2 linked regions of the Catenulispora sp. GP43 genome follow. The protein of the gene in region 1 binds, or shares a complex with, the protein of each later gene. Links are inferred from orthologs where the notes say so. Each region holds a gene or a part of one and is shown on either strand. Other genes may lie near its edges.

The links.
Region 2: rplA (region 1) and ABH926_RS18320 share a complex: the UniProt entries of both Escherichia coli proteins name them as parts of the 50S ribosomal subunit. The link is inferred for Catenulispora sp. GP43 from one-to-one orthologs.

Annotation. Positions count from the first base shown.
Region 1 is NZ_JBGCCT010000005.1:95,393-105,616, reverse strand. The notes cover bases 281-3,023. They hold rplA (50S ribosomal protein L1), read right to left. Parts: upstream 2,138-3,023; coding sequence 1,424-2,137; downstream 281-1,423. Other genes in these bases: ABH926_RS12515 (cell wall-binding repeat-containing protein), read right to left, coding at 2,862-3,023; rplK (50S ribosomal protein L11), read right to left, coding at 2,258-2,692; rplJ (50S ribosomal protein L10), read right to left, coding at 506-1,030; rplL (50S ribosomal protein L7/L12), read right to left, coding at 281-453. In the rest of the region: more of rplL, read right to left, coding at 70-280; more of ABH926_RS12515, read right to left, coding at 3,024-4,925; transcription termination/antitermination protein NusG, read right to left, coding at 5,045-5,791; preprotein translocase subunit SecE, read right to left, coding at 5,839-6,081; ABH926_RS12495 (pyridoxal phosphate-dependent aminotransferase), read left to right, coding at 6,480-7,727; ABH926_RS12490 (DHA2 family efflux MFS transporter permease subunit), read right to left, coding at 7,842-9,380; ABH926_RS12485 (TetR/AcrR family transcriptional regulator), read right to left, coding at 9,532-10,188. UniProt on the Escherichia coli protein: One of the primary rRNA binding proteins, it binds very close to the 3'-end of the 23S rRNA. Forms part of the L1 stalk. It is often not seen in high-resolution crystal structures, but can be seen in cryo_EM and 3D reconstruction models.
Region 2 is NZ_JBGCCT010000008.1:150,852-161,276, forward strand. Bases 3,072-6,015 are described here. They hold ABH926_RS18320 (type B 50S ribosomal protein L31), read left to right. Parts: upstream 3,072-4,386; coding sequence 4,387-4,644; downstream 4,645-6,015. Other genes in these bases: ABH926_RS18315 (aldose epimerase family protein), read left to right, coding at 3,189-4,304; ABH926_RS18325 (hypothetical protein), read left to right, coding at 4,782-5,549; ABH926_RS18330 (GNAT family N-acetyltransferase), read left to right, coding at 5,623-6,015. Also shown: ABH926_RS18300 (ABC transporter permease), read left to right, coding at 1-806; ABH926_RS18305 (ABC transporter permease), read left to right, coding at 803-1,825; ABH926_RS18310 (LacI family DNA-binding transcriptional regulator), read right to left, coding at 2,011-3,063; more of ABH926_RS18330, read left to right, coding at 6,016-6,249; ABH926_RS18335 (cation diffusion facilitator family transporter), read left to right, coding at 6,348-7,430; ABH926_RS18340 (thioredoxin family protein), read right to left, coding at 7,466-7,912; ABH926_RS18345 (DUF4395 domain-containing protein), read left to right, coding at 8,010-8,456; ABH926_RS18350 (hypothetical protein), read left to right, coding at 8,602-9,057; ABH926_RS18355 (TetR/AcrR family transcriptional regulator), read right to left, coding at 9,284-9,886; ABH926_RS18360 (long-chain fatty acid--CoA ligase), read left to right, coding at 9,999-10,425.

The sequences.
Region 1 (10,224 bases):
GCCCGGAACGCGAAGGACCCCCGGGGAAACCCCGGGGGTCCTTCGAATGGCTCGCGCCGTGAAGAAGAACTACTTCACGGAGACGCCGGCGCCGGCCTCTTCCAGAGCGGCCTTGGCCTTCTCGGCGGTCTCCTTGTTGACCTTCTCCAGCAGCGGCTTCGGAGCGCCGTCGACGAGGTCCTTGGCCTCCTTCAGACCCAGCGAGGTCAGCTCGCGCACGACCTTGATGACCTGGATCTTCTTCTCGCCGGCACCCTCGAGGATGACGTCGAACTCGTCCTGCTCGGCCGGGGCCTCGGCGGCGGCGGCCGGGCCGGCCGGGCCGGCGACGGCGACCGGGGCGGCGGCCACGACGTCGAAGGTGTCCTCGAACAGCTTCACGAACTCGGAGAGCTCGATCAGCGTCATCTCCTTGAAAGCCTCGAGCAGCTCGTCGTTGCTGAGCTTCGCCATGATAGGCGTCCTTTCTCTAAGTGAGTTCTAGCTAGGTTTTGCCGGGTGCCTATCAGGCGTCGGCGGACTTCTTGGCCGACAGCGCGTCCACGGTGCGGACGGCCTTCGACAAAGGAGCCTGGAAGAGCGCCGCCGCGTTCGCGAGGGACGCCTTCATCGCGCCGGCCGCCTTGGCCAGCAGAACCTCGCGGGACTCAAGGTCCGCGAGCTTGGTGATGTCGGCCGGGGTGAGGGTCTTGCCCTCCATCACCCCGCCCTTGATCACCAGAAGGGGGTTCGCCTTGGCGAAGTCACGAAGACCCTTGGCAGCCTCGACCGGGTCGCCCTTGATGAAGGCGATGGCCGAGGGACCCTTCAGCGCCGACTCGTCCAGACCGTCAATACCGGCCTCGCGAGCAGCGACCTTGGTCAGCGTGTTCTTCACCACGGCGTAGTCCGTGGTCGCACCGAGCGCGCGCCGAAGCTCCTTCAGCTGCGCGACAGTGAGCCCGCGGTACTCGGTCAGCACGGCGGCGTTCGAGCCGCGGAAGTGATCCGCGATCTCGGCGACCGCAGCCGCCTTGTCAGGCCTCGCCATACGGGCCTCCTTCCGGGGTGTCAGAGCCGACTCCAGCCTCAAACAAAAAACGCCCGGCGCGTCAGCGCGGGCGTCACGAGTCGGTACCCCGCCCCCAGGGGCGGCAACTGCTTCACTAATCGCGCCTCGGCGGGTCGCTCCGTGAGGAGGCCTTCGACTGGTCCGGGCCGTTCGGCTCGGAGCAGCGACCAGCGGTCTTCGGCTGCGTCAAGATTAGCACGGGGGTGGGGGTGGTTCTGACCGCGTTACGGCGGCGGCCGGAAGCGCGGCACTGATGCGGGAACAGCACCCGCGCCGACCCTTAGGGGCTAGCCCTCCTCCGGCCCCGGACACGCCGAAGGCCCCCGTCCCGAAGGAACAGGGGCCCGGTCGTCACGGCCTACCGGCCGGAACTCACGCCTCGTCGTCGGTCGCGACGTTGCGCACGCGGTTGGCGTCGACCTGGATGCCGGGGCCCATGGTCGTGGCGAACGTGATCTTCTTCAGGTAGCGGCCCTTGGCGGCGCTCGGCTTCACGCGGAGCACCTCCTCCAGGGCGGCGGCGTAGTTCTCGGCGAGCTGCTGCTCGGAGAAGGACACCTTGCCGATGATGAAGTTCAGGTTCGAGTGGCGGTCGGCGCGGAACTCGATCTTGCCGCCCTTGATGTCGTTGACGGCCTTGACCACGTCGGCGGTGACGGTGCCGGTCTTCGGGTTCGGCATCAGCGAACGCGGGCCGAGCACCCGGCCCAGGCGGCCGACCTTGCCCATCAGGTCCGGGGTCGCCACGACCGCGTCGAAGTCCAGGCGGCCCTTGGCGACCTCGTCGATCAGCTCGTCGGAGCCGACGATGTCGGCGCCGGCCTCGCGGGCCTGCTCGGCCTTGTCGCCCTGGGCGAAGACCAGCACGCGGGCGGTCTTGCCGGTGCCGTGCGGGAGCACGATCGTGGAGCGGACCATCTGGTCGGCCTTGCGGGGGTCGATGCCCAGGCGCATCGAGACCTCGACGGAGCTGTCGAACTTGGTGACCGAGGTCTCCTTGGTCAGGCGGATGGCCGCCAGCGGGGTGTAGACCTCGTCGGCGTCGATCTTCGCCGCGGCGTTGCGGTAGCCCTTGCTGCGCTTCATTGCTGCTCTCCTTGAGCTGGTGAGATGTGGTCTTCACGAGCCGCGCGCGGCTCTGCCACTACTGCTGGTGACGCGGGCTCGGCCGGCCGTACGACCGGCTGAGCCGCCGAGCCGGAAGGCTCAGCTGTCCGAGACGATGACGCCCATCGAGCGCGCGGTGCCGGCGATGATCTTCATCGCGGCCTCGACGTCGTTGGCGTTCAGGTCCGGCATCTTGGTCTCGGCGATCTCCCGGACCTGGGCCTGGGTCAGCGTCGCGACCTTGTCCTTCTGCGGGACGCCCGAGCCCTTCTCGATGCCCGCGGCCTTCAGGATCAGCTTCGCGGCCGGCGGGGTCTTGGTGATGAAGGTGAAGGAGCGGTCCTCGAACACCGAGATCTCGACCGGGACGACCTGGCCGCGCTGGGCCTCGGTGGCCGCGTTGTACTGCTTGCAGAACTCCATGATGTTCACGCCGTGCTGGCCCAGAGCCGGGCCGACGGGCGGGGCCGGGTTCGCCATACCGGCCTTGATCTGGAGCTTGATGACCGCGGTGAGCTTCTTCTTGGGAGGCATTCCCGAACTCGTTTCTGTAGACGTCGCCGATAACCCCTACCAAGGGCACGGCGGAGACACGTTGCCATGGGCAACAGCCGTCAAGCTTACCGGACCGGCCGGTATGCCCCGGACAGGACGAGGCCCCCGCCCCGGTCAGCACCGGTGCGGGGGCCTCGGACCGGAGGAACTACGGCCGGCTCGGCGTCAGCTTCAACGCCCCGCCGCCCGGCAGCGCCGACCGCAGCCCCGCCGCGTCCCGCGGCGACAGCGTCCCGGCGGCCCCGTCCGCCGACGCGGCGGCCAGCCGGTGCCCGCTGCCGTCGACGGCGCCCAGCGGGCCGGCGATCGCCTGCGCCAGCTGCCTGTCGATACCGGCCGGCACCGCCACGGTCCCGCCGAAGACGAAGCCGGAGTACAGCTCGCCCCGGTTCGCGTCCAACAGCGCGATGTCCTGGCCGGAGAGCCCGGTCGCCGGGTTCACCAGCAGCAGCGGACCGCCCTGGGTGCCCATCGCCGCCCCGCCGGAGAGCGCGTCGGGCCAGGCCGCGCCGGTGGCCACGCCGACGGCGTCCAGCGCCGGGAAGAACGTGTTCGCCACCTTGAACGAGGTCTGATACCGGTCGTTGCCGACCAGCGGCAGGCGCCAGTAGCCCTGCTGCGTGGAGTCCAGCGCCTTCAGCGCCTGGCCGCCGACCGCGGCCAGGAAGATGCTGGAGCTCGGCCCGAAGTCGGTCCCGAAGTGGTGCAGGTACGCGGCCGTCTCGGTCGGCATCCTGGTGTCGTCGGTGAGCACCACCACCGAGCCGTAGTTCGCGCCGGCCGCGGCGCCCGCGGACAGCGCGTCGGCGAAGTCCTGGCCGGTGGCCAGCAGGATCTCGCTGGGCTTGGCGGTCATGGTGTCGGCGATCCGCACCGCGGTGTCGTACCGGGTGCTGCCGGCGATCCGCGCCGGGCTGAAGCCCAGCGCGTGCACGGCCGCTTCGACCGCCGGGGACAGCGCCTGCGTGCCGCCCAGCAGGTAGACGGTGGCGCCCGGGTGCAAGATGCGCTTGAGCTCGGCGGCGGCCTGCGGCGACAGCGATCCGCTCTTGGTCAGCAGCAGCGGACCGTTCTTCCGCGCGGCCAGCGCCGAGCCGGCCAGCGCGTCGGCCGGCAGGTCGTCGCGCGACAGGACGGCGACGTCGGCCTGCGAACGGCTCACATCGGCGGTGTCGCCGTTGTTCCGCCACCCCTCCTGCGACACGGCGGTCGCGGTGCCCAGGCGGTCCGCGCCGGCCAGCCGCACCACCGGCTTGGCGAACTCGGTCCGGTAGGACAGGTGCTCGCCGCCGCTCAGCGCGCCCGAGACGGAGATCGTGGTCTCGGCGTTGGCCGTGGCCTTCGGGTCGGTGTTCAGCGCGACCCAGCGCACCTGGCTGGTGCCGGCCGAGGTCTCGTCGAAGGCGATCGTCTTGCCGTCCGGGGAGAACACCGGGTTGGCGACCTTGACCCCGGTGGCGGCGAAGGTCTGCTGGACCGGCGTGGCCAGCCCGCCGGAGGGCGCCGCGGCCGGGACGGTCCAGATCTGCGGCACGTTGTCCTTGTCGGCCTGCACGAACGCGACCGTCTTGCCGTCCGGGGACACGCTCGGCGCGGTGCCGGTGGCCGCGACCTGGTACGGGACGAAGTCCCCGGTCTCGTCGCGGACCCAGATCCCGGCCGAGGACCCGTTCTGGGACCGGGCGAAGGCCAGGGTGTCGCCGCCGAAGTCCGGGGCCGAGTCGGCGGCCGCCGGGCTCGAGGCCTTCGGCAGCGGCCAGGACACCGGCGTGCCGTTGCCGGCGGCCGAGCCGTTGGACCAGGTTGCCATCAGCTGGGTCGGGCCGGAGGCGCCGCCCGCGGCCGGGTCCCAGCCGGCGAAGACCAGCAGCTCGCCGCCGTAGGTCCAGACCGGCTGGGCGTCGGCGGCGGCCAGCCGGGCCACCGCCTTCAGGCTGGAGCCGTCGGCGTTCGCGGTGTAGATCTGGCCGTTGGCGCTGAAGGCGTACTTGCTGCCGTCGGGCGACCAGGAGACGTCGGTGCCGGCCCAGGGCACCGAGGTGCTCCCCCCGCCGACCGTCTCCAGGGAGCCGTTGGTGTGGCTGATGGTCAGCGGGCTGTGCGCCGGGACGCCGCCGACGGTGGCGCCGGCCTGCGGCGCGAGCGCCAGCGCGACCAGCGAGGCGGACACGACGGCGGCCGCGGACAGCCGCCTGGACATGCGGAATGACACGAGATCCCCCCACGGAATCTTCAGGGAACGTTAAGGGCGCTCCACCGTATGGGGAGCGCCCTGTCAGCTGCCTGCGAAAGCAGCATGAGAATCGGTCATCCGTTTGGCGGAGCCGGACCTCAGCTGTTCTTCTGGATCTGGTTGAAGCTCAGCTCCACCGGGGTCTCCCGGCCGAAGATCTCCACCAGGCCCTTGACCTTCTGCGAGTCGGCGTTGATCTCGTTGATCGTGGCCTGCAGCGTGGCGAACGGGCCGTCGATGACGGTGACCGAGTCCCCGACCTCGAAGTCCAGCACCTTGACCTCGGCCGGCGCCTTCTGCTTGCCGCTGACCTCCTCGGGCTGCTCCTCGAGCAGGATCTTCACGACCTCGTCCAGGGTCAGCGGGTACGGCTCGTGGGCGTTGCCGACGAAGCCGGTCACGCCCGGGGTGTTGCGCACCACGCCCCAGGACTCGTTGGTCAGGTCCATCCGGACCAGCACGTAGCCGGGGAACTTGTTGCGCTTGACCCGCTTGCGCTGGCCGCCCTTGATCTCGACGACCTCCTCCATGGGCACCTCGACCTGGAAGATGAACTCCTCCATGTTCAGGGTGGTCATGCGGGTCTCGAGGTTCTGCTTCACCCGGTTCTCGTAGCCGGCGTAGCTGTGGATCACGTACCACTCGCCGGGCGCGCGGCGCAGCGCGTCGCGGAACTCCTCGATCGCCTCCGGGCTGCCCGGCGCGGCCCCGCTGCCGGTCTCACCCTCGGCCTGCTCAGCCGCGTCCTGATCGGGCTCACCGGTGGCGACCTCCGCCTCGACGGCCTCGTCGTCGTTCTCCACGAGAACAGTCGCCTCTTCGAGGTCTCCGTACGTCTCAGACACGGTCGCTCATACTTCCTTCGCTCGGGGTGCTATGTCGGTACGGCGGCTCAGCCGAACACCCACATCACCAGTTTGCTGAACCCGTAGTCCAGCGTAGCCACGATCGCGACGACGATCGCGACGAACACGATGACCACCGTGGTGTAGGTGACCAGTTCGTTGCGGGTCGGCCACACCACCTTGCGCAGTTCGGCGATGATCTGCCGGTAGAACAGGCCCAGGCGGCCCAGCGGGGACCGGCGGCGCTCGGGGCGGCGGTCGCCACCACGGCCGCGGTCCGGCTTCGACATCGCGGAGGTCGAGCTCGTCTCGGTCACCTGGTCCTCATCACATTCGGTGAAAGTGGCAAGTTGCGCGGCGGGTCTCGCCGCGAACACGCTTCGCGCCCAGGAAAGCCCTATACCGGGCTTTCCTGGGCGCCTAAGCAGGGCCGGAGGGACTTGAACCCCCAACCCCCGGTTTTGGAGACCGGTGCTCTGCCAGTTGAGCTACGACCCTTTGCCTAAGCGTGCTCCACAAACCTACCTCGCCGAGGTGGGGAAGGGGAATCCGCCGATCGAGAGTGTACGGGAAGCGCGTCCCCGATTGCGAACGGGTTCCGCTCAACGGGGCGTACGGCCGCCTCCGGGCCGTCTCCTTTCGTGGAACACCACCCCGATCGCCGCCCTGGCGGTGGGACGATGGGGGCATGACAGCCTCCACAGCCTCAACTCCCTCCCCGTCCCGCCAAGGCCCTGCCACCAGGGTCTCCCGGCGCGTCGGTGCCATTGCCGAGTCCGCGACCCTGGCCGTGGACGCGAAGGCCAAGGCCCTCAAGGCCGCCGGCCGTCCGGTGGTCGGCTTCGGCGCCGGAGAGCCCGACTTCCCGACCCCGGCGTACATCGTCGAGGCGGCCGTGAAGGCGGCTCAGAACCCGAAGTACCACAAGTACACGCCGGCCGGGGGGCTGCCGGAGCTGAAGGAGGCGATCGCGCACAAGACGCTGCGCGACTCCGGCGTGTCGGTCTCGGCGAACCAGGTCGTGGTCACCAACGGCGGCAAGCAGGCCATCTACAACGCCTTCGCGACGTTGCTGGACCCCGGTGACGAGGTCATCGTGCCGGCCCCGTACTGGACCACCTACCCCGAGGCCATCCAGCTGGCCGGCGGCGTCCCGGTGGACGTGGTGACCGACGAGACCACCGGCTACCTGGCCTCGGTGGAGCAGCTGGAGGCGGCCCGGACCGAGCGCACCAAGGTGCTGCTTTTCGTCTCGCCCTCCAACCCCACCGGCGCGGTCTACAGCCCCGAGCAGGTCGAGGCGATCGGCCGCTGGGCCCTGGAGCACGGCCTGTGGGTGCTCACCGACGAGATCTACGAGCACCTGGTCTACGGCGACGCGCGCTTCACCTCGATCCTGAAGGCGGTGCCGGAGCTCGCCGAGCAGACGGTGATCGTCAACGGCGTGGCCAAGACCTACGCGATGACCGGCTGGCGGGTCGGGTGGCTGATCGGCCCGGCCGACGTGGTGAAGGCCGCCACCAACCTGCAGTCGCACGCCACCTCCAACGTCTCCAACGTGGCCCAGATCGCCGCGCTGGCCGCGGTGTCCGGGGACCTGGAGGCGGTCAGCGAGATGAAGCTGGCCTTCGACCGCCGCCGGCAGACCATGGTGCGGATGCTGAACGAGATCCCCGGCGTGGTGTGCCCGGAGCCCGAGGGCGCGTTCTACGTGTACCCCTCGGTCAAGGAGCTGCTCGGCAAGGAGATCCGCGGCCAGCGGCCGGCCAGCTCGGCCGAACTGGCCTCGCTCATCCTGGACGAGGCCGAGGTCGCCGTGGTGCCCGGGGAGGCCTTCGGGACCCCCGGCTACCTGCGGCTGTCCTACGCGCTGAGCGACGCCGACCTGGTCGAGGGCGTGTCGCGGCTGCAGAAGCTGCTCGGCGAAGCGCGCTGAACCGTCCGACGGACCGCATGACGTCGAAGGCCCCGGCGGCGAGCCGGGGCCTTCCGTGTGTCCGATCACCGTCTCGGATGTCCGCGCTGATCGGATATCACGCTGTTCTGCGACCTATGCCGTCGCGGTGGCAGCCTCCTGATGCCGACGTCCCTCCGCCGGGTCGCCGGCGCTCTGCTCGGAGGCGCCGTCCCCGGCCGGTGAGGCGCCGGCGGCCGGGCGCCGGTTCGGCACCAGCCACATCGCCAGCGTCGCCACCGCCAGGATCGCCGCGCCGGTGTAGACCGCCGGGACCATGCCGTCCACGAAGTGCTGGCCGGCGGACTTGGTCGCGGTCGGGCCGTAGCCGCCGTTCGCGGAGAACACCGCGCCCATCACCGCGATGCCCAGCACGCCGCCGAACTCCCGCAGCGCGTTGTTGATGCCGGAGGCGATGCCCTCCTGGTCGCGCCGCACCGAGCCGAGCACCAGGTTCGCGATCGGCGCGAAGAACATCGCCATGCCGGTGCCGCCGAGGATGAAGGCCGGCAGCAGCGCGGTGTAGGCCACCGTGGCCGTGCTGACCGCCGCGATCCAGCCCAGCGCCACCGCCTGCAGGCCCAGGCCCACCGTGACGATCCACTTGCCGCCGATCTTGTCGGACAGGATGCCGGCGATCGGGGCCACCAGCATCGGCATGCCGGTCCAGGGCAGCACCCGCACCCCGGAGGCCAGCGGCGAGTCGCCGAAGACGGTCTGGAACACCTGCGAGAGGAAGAAGACCGAACCGAACATCCCGAAGGACATCAGCAGGGCGCTGAGGTTGATCAGCGGGAAGCTCCGGCCGCGGAACAGGTGCATCGGCACCATCGGCGCGTCGGTGCGCAGCTCCCAGACCACGAAGCCGGCCAGCATGACGGCGCCGACGACGAACCCGGTCAGCACCAGCGAGTTGGTCCAGCCGACGTCCCCGCCCCGGATCAGGCCCAGCACCACACCCAGCAGCCCGCCGGTGGCCAGCCCGGTCCCGACCACGTCCAGCCGGCGCACCGGGCCGCGGCTCTCGGTGAGGCCGAACCAGGCCAGCGGCAGCAGCACGACGCCCAGCGGCACGTTCACCCAGAAGATCCACTGCCACGAGGCGGCCTCCACCACGGCCCCGCCGATCACCGGCCCGAGCGCCACGGCGAGCCCGCCGATGGCCCCCCAGGCGCCGACCGCGGCGCCGCGCTTCTCAGGACGCACACTCGCCGACAGCAGCGTCAGGCTCAGCGGCACGATCACCGCGCCGCCCAGGCCCTGCACGGCACGCGCCGCGATCAGCACCCCGATGTTCGGCGCCAGCGCCGAGACCACGGAGGCGCCGGTGAAGACCGCGAGGCCGGCGACGAACAGGGTCCGGCGGCCGAAACGGTCGCCGAGCGTGGAGCCGGTCAGCAGGAAGACGGCGAAGGTGAGGGTGTAGGCCGAGACCGTCCACTGCAGGCCGGACAGGCCGGCGTGCAGGGACTGCCGGATCGAGGGCAGCGCGATGCTGACCACGAGGTTGTCCAGCTGGGCCATGAACATCGCGGCGGAGGTGATCAGGAAGGTGCGGACCGGGTGGCCGATGGTGGCGGCCCGCAGGCCGTCCGCCGTCCGGCCCCCCGGCCGGTCGATGGTCTCGGTGCTCATCGTGGTACTCCCCTGGTTCGTGATGAGGGCGGTTTGAGTAGTTAGCAATCACTAACTACAGAAGGTAGTAATCAGTCACTAACTTGTCGGGACAGAAGGATGCTGCGAAAAGGTGCTGTGGGGTTTTCGGACGGCGTCCGGACCGGTCAGGTCAGTCGGTGAACGCCTTCTCGACGTAGTTCGCGTACTTCGGCTCGGCCGGGCTGCCGGGCGAATGCTTCTCGGCCGCCGCGGCGTCGAGGTCCGCGGCGTCCGCGGCGGCCTCCGCGGTGTCGTCGCGCAGCACCGCGAGGATCGGCTGCCACTCCGGATCGTCGCTGTCGTCGCGGCCCATCGCGGCGATCACGTTGCAGAGCATGCCCTTGGCCAGGAAGTCCACGCGGATCCCGACCGGGGCGCCCGAGAGGTTGTCCATGTGCTGCCACAGGCCCTGCATCGCTTTGCGCACGGCCGCCTGGACCTCGGGGTCGTGACACGCGGCGAACTGCTGGAGCTGCATGTTCAGCACCTCGCGGTCCGCCATGAGCAGGTCCTGGTAGGCATCGCCCATGGCGGCGAGCGCCGCGTGCCCGTACTTGCCGTCGGCCGCCTTGGTGAAGACGTCCCGGACCAGCGACGCGCCGTACTCGACGGCGGCGATGAACAGGTCGCGCTTGGTCGGGAACAGCCGGAACAGGTAGGGCTGCGACACCCCGACGCGCTTGGCGATGTCGGAGGTCGAGGTCCCTTCCAGGCCGCGCACCGAGAACTCGGCGACGGCGGCACGCACCACTTGGTCGCGGCGCTCTTCGGCACTCATGCGGGTCATGTGAAGTAAGTTATCACTCACTAACTTAGCTCGCAA
Region 2 (10,425 bases), on another replicon or contig:
TCCAGGCCGCCCCGACCGTGCTCGTCGCCCTGGGCATGGCGCTGGTGATCGGCACCGAGGGCGTGGACCTGTCGGTCGGCGCGACCATCGCGCTGGCCGCCTCGATCATCCCGCTGTACATCGGCTACGGTCCGGCCCCGGCGATCGTGCTGGCCCTGCTGCTCGGCGCGGCCGCCGGCGCGGTCGGCGGCTCGATGGTGGCCTTCGCCGGGGTGCAGCCGATCGTGGCCACGCTGTCGTTGATGATCGGCCTGCGCGGCCTGGCCGAACTGCTCAACGGCGCCGCCGCCAAGCCGGTCGCGGACACCACGATCCTGAACCTCGGCGAGCAGAACGTGGCCGGGGTGCCGCTGATGGCGTGGATCGCGCTGGCGGCCACCGGCGCCGTGGCCTACACCGTGCGCCGCACCACCTTCGGCCGCCAGCTGGTCGCGATCGGCGACAACAAGCGCGCCAGCCTGCTGGCCGGGCTGCCGGTGCGCCGCGTGCTGGTCACCGTCTACGTGCTCTCCGGGGTGCTCTCCGCGCTGGCCGGCGTGCTCATCGTCGGCCACGGCGCCGAGGCCGACCCGGCCAACCAGGGACTGAACATGGAACTGAGCGCGATCACCGCGGTGGTGGTCGGCGGCACCCCGCTGGCCGGCGGCCGGGTCCGGGTGCTGGGCACCGTGGCCGGGGCGATGTTCATGCAGCTGGCCTCGGCGGTGCTGATCCAGCACAACGTGCCGACCTCCACCACGCAGATCGTCGAGGCCGTGCTGATCTGCCTGGCCGTCTACGTGTCCAGGGAACGGGGGACGCGATGAGCGTGCGCACACCGCGGACGTTGGCCCCGGTCCCGGCGCCGCCGCCGCGCGAGGGCGCCGAAGGACTGCTGGAGACGCCGCGCGAGCGCTGGATCCGGCGCGCGGAGCGGCGCGGGCCGCTGGTGGTGCTGGTGGCGGTGTGCGCGGCCGCGACGGCCGCCTCGCCGTCGGACGCGTCGTGGTCGGACGTGAGCACCATCCTGGGCAACAACGCCTTCGTGTGGCTGCTCGCCCTCGGGATGACGTTCGTCATCACCACCGGCGGCATCGACCTGTCGGTCGGCTCGCTGTACGCGCTCGGGGGAGTGCTGGCGGCGCGCGGCTCGGCGCACGGGCCGTGGCTGGCGATCGTGCTGCCGCTGGCGGTGTGCGCGGCCTGGGGCGCGGTGCAGGGGCTGCTGGTCGCCTACGGGGGGATGGCGCCGTTCATCGTCACGCTGGCCGGACTGCTCGGCGCGCGCGGACTGCTGCAGGCGCTGACGAATCAGGGGTCGACGACGTACCTGGTGCCGGCCGGCTCCTGGTTCCGGCACCTGGGCGCCGGGACGTGGGTACCGGTGGGCATCGTGGCGGTCTTGTTCGCGGCCGGCTGGGTCCTGATGGAGCGCACCGGCTACGGCGCGACCCTGACCGCCATCGGCGGCAACCAGGACTCCGCAGTCCTGCTCGGCCTGCCGGTGGCGCGGGCGAAAGTGCTGGTCTACCTGCTGTCCGGCACCCTGGCCGGCGCCGCGGGGGCGTTGGGCGGCGCACGGCTGGGCTCCGGCGTGACCACGATCGGCGTCGGCTACGAGCTGACCGCCATCGCCGCGGTGGTGATCGGCGGCACGCTGCTGACCGGCGGCTACGGCACCATCGGCGGAACCGTCTGCGGCGTGCTGCTGCTGGCGGTGATCCACCACCTGATCGACCGGTACCTGTCCCAGTACGGATCGGCGATGACGGACGCGGTGAACGGCGCGTTCCTGGCCGTGGTGGTGCTGGCGCAGGCGCTGCTCGAGCGTTCGCGGCGGCGATGACCGCTGCGGACGGCCGCGGCGCCGGGCCGTCGGGCGGGGCGTGCCCGGCGGCCTCGGCGTGCGTGGCGTGCGTGGCGTGCGTGGCGCAGGAGGCGCCGGCTGCGGGTCCGCGCTGCCCGGCGCCGGCTGAAGCATCGCAGAACCCGCAACCGCCGCCCCGGCCCCCGCGCGCCGCGGCGCCTCCGCTACTCCCGCAGCTCCCCGCTGCTCTCCCGAACCACCAACCGGTGCCCCGGCTGAATCAGCCGCCCGGGCTCGCCGTACCCGTCCGCGATCCGCTGCAGCAGCGCGTCCACCGCGGCCTCGGCGATGCCGGTCTTGTCCGGCGCCACCGTCGTCAGCGACGGGATCGCGTACTCGGCCTCCTCGACATCGTCGAAGCCGACCAGCGCGATGTCGTGCGGCACCCGCAGCCCGGCCTCGTGGATCGCGCGCAGCGCCCCCAGGGCCATCAGGTCGTTGAAGCAGAACACCGCGTCGGGCCGCTCGGGCAGCTTCAGCAGCCGGCGCATGGCGGCCGCGCCGTCGGGCCGGAAGTAGGCGCGCACCGGCGGGCACAGCGCCGGTTCGGCCGGCAGGCCGGCCTCGGCCAGGGCCTGGCGGTAGCCGGCCATGCGCTGCTGGGCGGTGGCGCGCGGGCTCGGGTCCTGCCAGCCGATCGCGGCGACGCGGCGCCGCCCGGCGGCTATCAGATGCGCCACCGCCTCGCGCGCGGCGGCCACGTTGTCGATGTGCACGTGGTCGCAGACCAGGCCCAGGTCGGCCTCGCCGAGCAGGACCAGCGGGATCTGGCGCTCGCGCGCGGCCAGTTCGTGCTGGTCCAGGCCCAGCGGGCTGAGGATCACGCCGTCGATCATCGGGTCGCCCAGGCCGCTGGCGATGCGCAGCTCGGCGCGCGGGTCGCCGGCGGTGTCGTCCATCAGGACCGTGACGCCGTGCCGGCGGGCCGCGGCGATCACCTCGACCGCCAGCTCCGCGAAGTACGGGGAGGGCAGCTCGGGGAAGGCCAGCGCTATCACCCCGCTGCGGCCGGTGCGCAGTTTGCGGGCCGCCACGTTGGGGTGGTAGCCCAGCGCGTCGATCGCGGCCTGCACCTTCTCCCGGGTCGCGGCGGCCACGTGCACCGTGCCGTTGACCACGTTGGACACCGTCTTCACCGAGACGCCGGCGGCCTCGGCGACGTCCTTCAGCCGCGGCGCGGGTCCGGCGCCGTTCGGGACACTCCTCGCCCCATCCATCGTCGCCTCAGCGCTCCGTCCAGCCGATGTGATCTGATGTCAGTGTTCCAACGTTAGAATAGCTCATTTCCTGACAATCTTCACAAGCTTCTGATTCACCCCCACCGGCACCGAGGAGCAGCCCCTTGCGATCTTCAGCCCTCCGACCTTTCGGCACCCTGCCCGACGGCACCGCGGTCGACAGCTGGCATCTGACCGACTCCTCCGGACTCCAGGCCACGATCCTGTCCTACGGCGCCACCCTGCAGGAACTCACGACGCCGGATCGTGACGGCGAACCGGCGAACGTCGTCCTCGGCTTCGACGACATCTCCGACTATCTGGAACGCGCCGCCTACTTCGGCTGTGTCGTCGGACGCTACGCCAACCGCATCGCCGGCGGCACGTTCACCCTCGACGGCCGCGAGATCCGCCTCCCGCTCAACGACGGCCCGCGCCCCAACACCCTGCACGGCGGCACCCCCGGCTTCGGCGCGCGCCAGTGGAGCGCGCCCGACGGCGTCACCGAGACGGACGGCGGCACCGCGCTCACCCTCACCCGTGTGAGCCCCGACGGGGAGGAGGGCTTCCCCGGCGAGGTGACCGTCAGCGTCCGCTACACCCTGGCGGCCGGCCGCCTCACCCTGGACTACCGCGCCGAGACGACCGCCCCCACCGTCCTGAACCTGTCCAACCACGCCCGCTTCAACCTCGCCGGCGAAGGCGTCGGACACGTCCTGGACCACGAACTCACCGTCGCCGCCGACGGCTTCCTGCCGGTCGACGAGGCCCTGATCCCGCTCGACGGAGCCGCCCCGGTCGCCGGCACGCCCTTCGACTTCCGCACCCCGGCGCCGGTCGGCGCGCGCCTGGCCGACCCGCACCCGCAACTCCAGGCCGCCGGCGGATACGACCACTGCTTCGTGCTGCGCGGCGGACGCACGACCCGGCCGCGTCCGGTCGCCACCCTGCACGATCCCGCCAGCGGCCGCGTCATGCGCATCGCGACGACCGAGCCGGGCCTTCAGCTCTACCTCTCCGGCGAACTCGACGGCAGCCTGACCGGGTTGGGCGGGCGGCCCTATGAGCAGTACGGCGGCATCGTGCTGGAGACGCAGCACTTCCCCGACTCGCCGCACCGTCCCGACTACCCCTCGACCGTGTTGCTGCCGGGGCGGGTGTTCACCTCGACGACGGTGTACGAGTTGGGCTGTCTGCCGCCTCGCGGCGCGGACTCACGGGCGGACTCACGCGCGGAATAACTCAGCCCGTATCGCGTTGAGCACGGTGGGCCCGATCGTTCATCGCACTGTCAACCCACGCGAAGAGCGCAGGAGGAACACCATGAAGCCCGGAATCCACCCCGAATACCGCCCGGTCGTCTTCCGCGACCAGGCTGCCGGTTACGCCTTCCTGTCCCGGTCCACCGCTGAGAGCGCGCAGACCGTCCAGTGGGAGGACGGCCGCACCTACCCGGTCATCGACGTCGAGGTCTCCTCGGCCAGCCACCCCTTCTACACCGGCAACAGCCGCGTCGTGGACACCGCCGGACGCGTCGAGCGTTTCAACCGGCGCTACCAGCGGCGGAGCAGCGCGGACTGAGGTCCCGGTGCTCGTCATGCGAGCCACCCCAGCTATACCTAGAATCCCGTTGAGGATTCGGAGTGCACCCGAAGTCGGGGTCGCGTATAACGATCCTGGTTTGTGTCCCGCTTCGGCGGGTCGGGTGAAGGGGTGCGATGGAGGAGAAGAAGACGATCCCGCTGCCGGCTGATCCGTCGGCGGCGGGGCGCAAGCGCACGATCGCCATCGCCGCGGGGGCAGTGGTCGCGGTGGCCGTGGGGGTCGTGTCGGTGGTGGCGGTGGCCGGCGGCCCCTCGAAGCCCCGCAAGAGCACGGTCGGCGCGGCGGCGGCGACCAGCACCCCCGGGGGCTACGTCACCGGCTCTGACGGCGGGTACTCGCAGCAACCGCCGCAGTTGACCTGGTCGCCGCGACCCGGAGCCCCCTCGCCGACCACGCCCACCACGGCCACGACGGCCTCGACGTCGTCGTCCGCGCCGGTGGCGGCACCGCCGCCGTCGGGATCGGCGGGCAACCCCTCGCCGCCGGCATCGGCGCCGCCGTCGACGAAGGCCGTGCCGAAACCGCCGGCCTCGACCGTCACCGCGGCGCCTCCGCCGGCGTCGACCACGAAGGCTCCCAGCCAGCTGCAGATCAGCGGCACCATCTCGTGTGTGTCGGGGCATTCAGTTGAGGGCGTCTGGGTGCAGGCGTCCCAGGGCTCCGGCTACTCGCCGTGGCAGGGCATCGGCAACGGATCCACCTCGCGGTACTGGTACACCTTGCCGACCACCGAGTCGTTCTCGCTGCACGTCGGCTGCGGAGGTACGACGGCGTCGTGGGGCGTTGCGCTCACCACGCCGCAGACGCCGGGACCGGTCGCCAACTTCACCTGCCACGACGACGCCGGATCGTCGGAGTACGGGAAGTGCGACCTGCAGTAGCCGTCTGATTCCGGCTGTCGGTTCTTCTCGGTAAGGTTCAATAATCCAGAGCGATTATTACCGGGAGGGCTGTATGACCGCCGAGCTGACGCATCGCTGGTCCGAGGGCTGGAGCGTGTCGCGGGGCACCGCGGCTCCGGTCGTCACGCCGTGGGGGCTGCGGATCGAGGTGGGTGCGGCGAACCAACTGCGCCGCCATGTGCTGCTGGATCCGAGCCAGGACGCGGTGCGGGAGCTGGCGGCGACCATCGACGAGCCGCTGACCTGGATCAAGAGCCATGTGGAGCCCTCCGAACTGGCGCCGTGGCTGCCCCCGGGCTGGACCGAGGACGACCCGGGCTGGCTGATGGCGGCCGACGTGGCGCCGGCGGCCGTCGTGCTGCCAGATGGGTACACGCTGAGCTCGGAGGCCAAGGAGGGCGTGACCTACGTGCGGATCCACACCTTCGACGGCGACCTCGCCGCGCGCGGCCAGTACGGCTACGTCGGGGACCACGGGACCGTGGACCAGATCGTGACCGAGCCCGCGCACCGGCGCCGCGGGCTGGGCTCGGTGGTGATGAACGCGCTGGCCAACGCGGCGGACGAGCTGGGCGCCTCGACGAGCGTGCTCGGCGCGACCGTCGAGGGCCGGGCGCTGTACGAGTCGCTGGGGTGGAAGGTGCACGCGCCGTTGGCGGGGTTCATCTACCGGCGGTAGACAATGGAAACCGATGTCGTTGCCATCTTTGCCCTGGTACGCAACAGTGCGATTCACTTCGGGTGTCACCTTCGACATCCCGACCCGGGCGGAGTTCAGTGTCTGAGCATCTCCACGATCACGACCACGACGGCGGCCACGCCGGCGGCCGGGGCACGGTCGAGCACGGTGCGGTCGAGCACGGCCACTCCGGCCACGGCCACGCCGGGCACAGCCACGGCGTGGCCGTGGACGCCGACCGCCGCTGGCTGCTGACCGGCCTGGGCCTGATCCTCGGCTTCATGGCGGTCGAGATCGTGATCGGGCTGGTCGCGCACTCGCTGGCGCTGATCTCCGACGCCGCGCACATGCTCACCGACGCCGGCTCGATCCTGCTGGCGCTGTTCGCGATGCGCCTGGCGGCCCGTCCGGCGCGCGGGGGCTACACGTTCGGCCTGAAGCGTGCCGAGATCCTATCGGCGCAGGCCAACGGCGTGACACTCCTGGTGCTCTCGGCGGTGCTGGCCTTCGAGGCGGTCCGCCGGCTGCTCAACCCGCCGGAGGTGACCGGCGGCCTGGTCCTGGCCACGGCACTGGTCGGGGTGGTGGTGAACATCGCCGCGGCCTGGTCGATCTCCAAGGCGAACCGCACGTCGCTGAACGTCGAGGGCGCCTTCCAGCACATCCTGACCGACCTGTACGGCTTCATCGCCACCGCGATCGCCGGCCTGGTGGTGGTCCTGACCGGCTACGGCCGCGCCGACGCGATCGCCACCCTGGTGGTCGTGGCGCTGATGCTCAAGGCCGGCCTGGGCCTGGTGACCGCCGCGGGCCGCATCTTCCTGGAAGCGGCGCCGGCCGGCATCGACCCGGACGCCGTCGGCGACCAGCTGGCTGCCGTCGAGCAGGTGATAGAGGTCCACGACCTGCACATCTGGGAGATCACCTCGGGCCAGGCGGCGCTGAGCGCGCACGTGTTGGTCGTCCCCGGCGGCGACTGCCACAAGGTGCGGCGCGTGATGCAGCGGAAGCTGCTCGCCGAGCACGGCATCAGCCACGCGACCTTGCAGGTCGACCACCTCGGCGAGGACGAGGGCGAGGCCGAGGTGCTGCAGATCTCGCACACGGTGCCGGAGAAGGATTCGGGACACTGCGAGGACAGTCACGGGCCGGTACATCGGACCGGGCCGCACGATCACTGAGTCCTGCAAAGGGAACCGCCAGTCGCGCCGCCGGCCTACCCGGGCGCCCCATCACCGGCGTCGACCAGCTCCCCGACCGCCGTCGCGAGCTCGCCCCGCCGAGGCGGCCCGGACACCCGGTGCGTTATGCGCCCGGCCCCGTCGAGCAGCAGCACCGTCGGCGTGCGCAGCACCGTCAGCCGCCGTGCCAGGTCGAGGCGTTCCTCGGCGTCGATGTCCAGGTACGCCACGCTGTGGTGTTCGGCGAGTTCGCTGAGGATGCGGCGGGTCGGGCCGCAGTACTGGCAGACCTTCGAGGAGAACTGGACCAGGGTGGCCCGCGGGTCGAGGTCGATGCCCAGATCGGCGGCCGTCAGGTGCTCCGCGGTCGGCTGTTCGGCCGCGAGGGTGCGCACCGTGCCGTCCGTGCGCTTGCGCCACAGTCCGAAGGCCGAGGCGGCGGCCAGCGCGCCGGCTGCCGCGAGCACTCCCGTGGGATCCATGCAGCACACAGTGCCGCCGTCTCGCGGGTTATTCCTGCCTTGTCCGGTGCATGAGACGCACGTTCCCGGGCCGCGGCCGCCGACCTACCGTGGCCGGATGACGAACTCGCAGGTCACCTCGCCCGCGGCGGCCCGGGGCATCGACGTGCGCGCGCCGCGTTTCGGCGCGACGCTGACCACCGTCGTGCTCCTGGTGGTGCTCGCGACCGGCAGCGGCTGGCTGCTGGCGGCCCAGGCGCTCGTCTTCGCGATCGGGGCGTTCGCCGGGCTGCGGCGTGCCCCCTACGGCCTGCTGTTCGCGCGGGTGGTCCGGCCGCGTCTCGGGCCGCCGACGGCGTTCGAGGACGAGGCGCCGCCCCGGTTCGCGCAGGGCGTGGGCCTGGTGTTCGCGGCGGTCGGGGCGGTCGGCTACCTGGCCGGGGTGCCGGTGCTGGGTGTGACGGCCACCGCGCTGGCGTTGGCCGCGGCGTTCCTCAACGCGGCGTTCGGGTTCTGCCTCGGCTGCGAGATGTACCTGGTGCTGGCCCGGGTGCGCCGCGCCTGAGCCCTGAAGGTTATTGCTCGACGTTTGCAATACCGAGCCCGCTTCCCTAGGGTCCTGACCAAAGTCAGCTGCCCGCTCATTCATACGGCTTCTGACAACCGGCGTTTACGATGACCGAGCTGTATGAGCAAAGGGGGGTTGATTCATGTCCACTCGTCCCGGCATTCCCGCGCTGGTCGCAGTCGCGTGCGCCGCGGTGCTGCTGGCCGGATGCTCGAGCTCTGGCACCATCAGCGCAGGCTCGGCGTCGGACACCACCGGCGGCCAGGCCGCCGGCAGCACGGGGGGCTCGGGCGGCACCGGCGGAACCTCCGGCGGCGGCAGCGACAACGGCTGCACCCAGGCGATGCTCGCGATCCAGAACGCTGAGAAGGCCCAGAACTCCGCCGACCCGCAGACCGCGCTCAAGGGCGTCAACACCTCGATAAGCCAGCTGCGCGCCGCCGCCCTCACCACGCAGAAGCCCGGCGGCAAGGACGCGATGAACAAGGTCGCCGACGACCTGCAGAACATCATGAACGCCGCGGAGGCCGGCCAGCAGCCCGACACGCAGCAGGCCCTGACCGACGCCCAGGTGGTCGCGACGGTCTGCGGGACCTGAGCTGCGAGGTCGGTCCGCCGCCCTCAAGCCGGCCCGTCGCCGCCGCGCCGCCAAGCCGCCAAGCCGCCGCGCCGCGGGTTCGCCGGTTGGCCACCCCTGCTCGCCGGTGACGCACGCCCCGGCCGTTTCCCGACGCAGCACGCGCGCCAGCATCCGGTCACCCCAGCTGTTGATCTTCCTGGTCGTCGATCCTCCATGGTGTCGAGCGGATACGGACCTGTGCGCCCTACCCGACCCGCACCCCGTCCAGGAACAGCGACACCATCTGCGTCCCCAGCTCCCGCCGCGTCAGCGGCCCCTCGGCCCGGAACCACCGGTGGATCTGCACCACGCTGCTCAAGAACGTGTTCGTGATGACGCTGGCCCCCACGTCCGCGCGGAACACCCCGGTCTTCTGCCCCTCCTCGACCAGGTCCTGGAACAGGTGCTGGTACCGGCGCCGCTCGGCGCGCACCGCGGCGGCGTGCTCGCCGGCCACCAGGTGCATCGAGCGCGCCCACACCGTCAGCGCCTCGGCGTGGTCGTCCATGTGCGCGAACAGGTCGGTCACCGCGCGGTGCAGCCGGACGTCGGCCGGGCTCTCACCTGCGGCGATGGTCTCCAGGCGGGTGGTCTGTTCAGCGAGCAGTTCGCGGTAGATGCTGGTGAGCAGTTCCTCCTTGGAACTGAACCAGTGGTACAGCGCGCCCTTGGTGACCTGCGCGGCCTCCACGATCTGGCGCGTGGTCGTGGCCTCGTATCCCTGCCGGGCGAACAAGTCCGTGGCCGCGGCGACGATCCGGTCCCTGGCCTCGCCGCGGGGCACCCTCGTCCGATCCTGCTCCGCCATGTCACTCCTCGTCAGGGCTCTGATCGCACCCATTGACACCGGGGATTTCAAGACGATACTAAGCGCCAAACATACCGGGCGGTCGGTCTGTGACCGGGAAGTGGGAACCTCGATGAGCTTCAACCTCGCGACGATCCTCCGCGAGTCGCGGTACGCCTCTCCGGGCAAGCCGCTGTGCCACAGCCAGGACCGGACACTCAGCTACGAACAGGTCGACGAGGCCTCGGGACGGGTGGCCGCCGCGCTGCTCGCCCTCGGCCTTCAGCGCGGCGACCGGGTCGCGGTGCAGCTGCCGAACCTGCCGGAGTTCCTGCTCTGCTACTTCGGGATCCTCAAGGCCGGGCTGATCATGGTCCCGCTGAACCCGCTGCTGAAGGGCCGCGAGATCGCCTATCACCTGGAGGATTCCGGCTCCAGGATCCTGGTGGCCTTCAGCCTGCTGGCCGCCGAGGCGGTCGCGGGCGCCGAGCAGGCCGGCGGGACCGAGGTCTACGTCGTGACGCTGCCCGGGTACGACCAGGTCCCGGAGGGCACCAAGC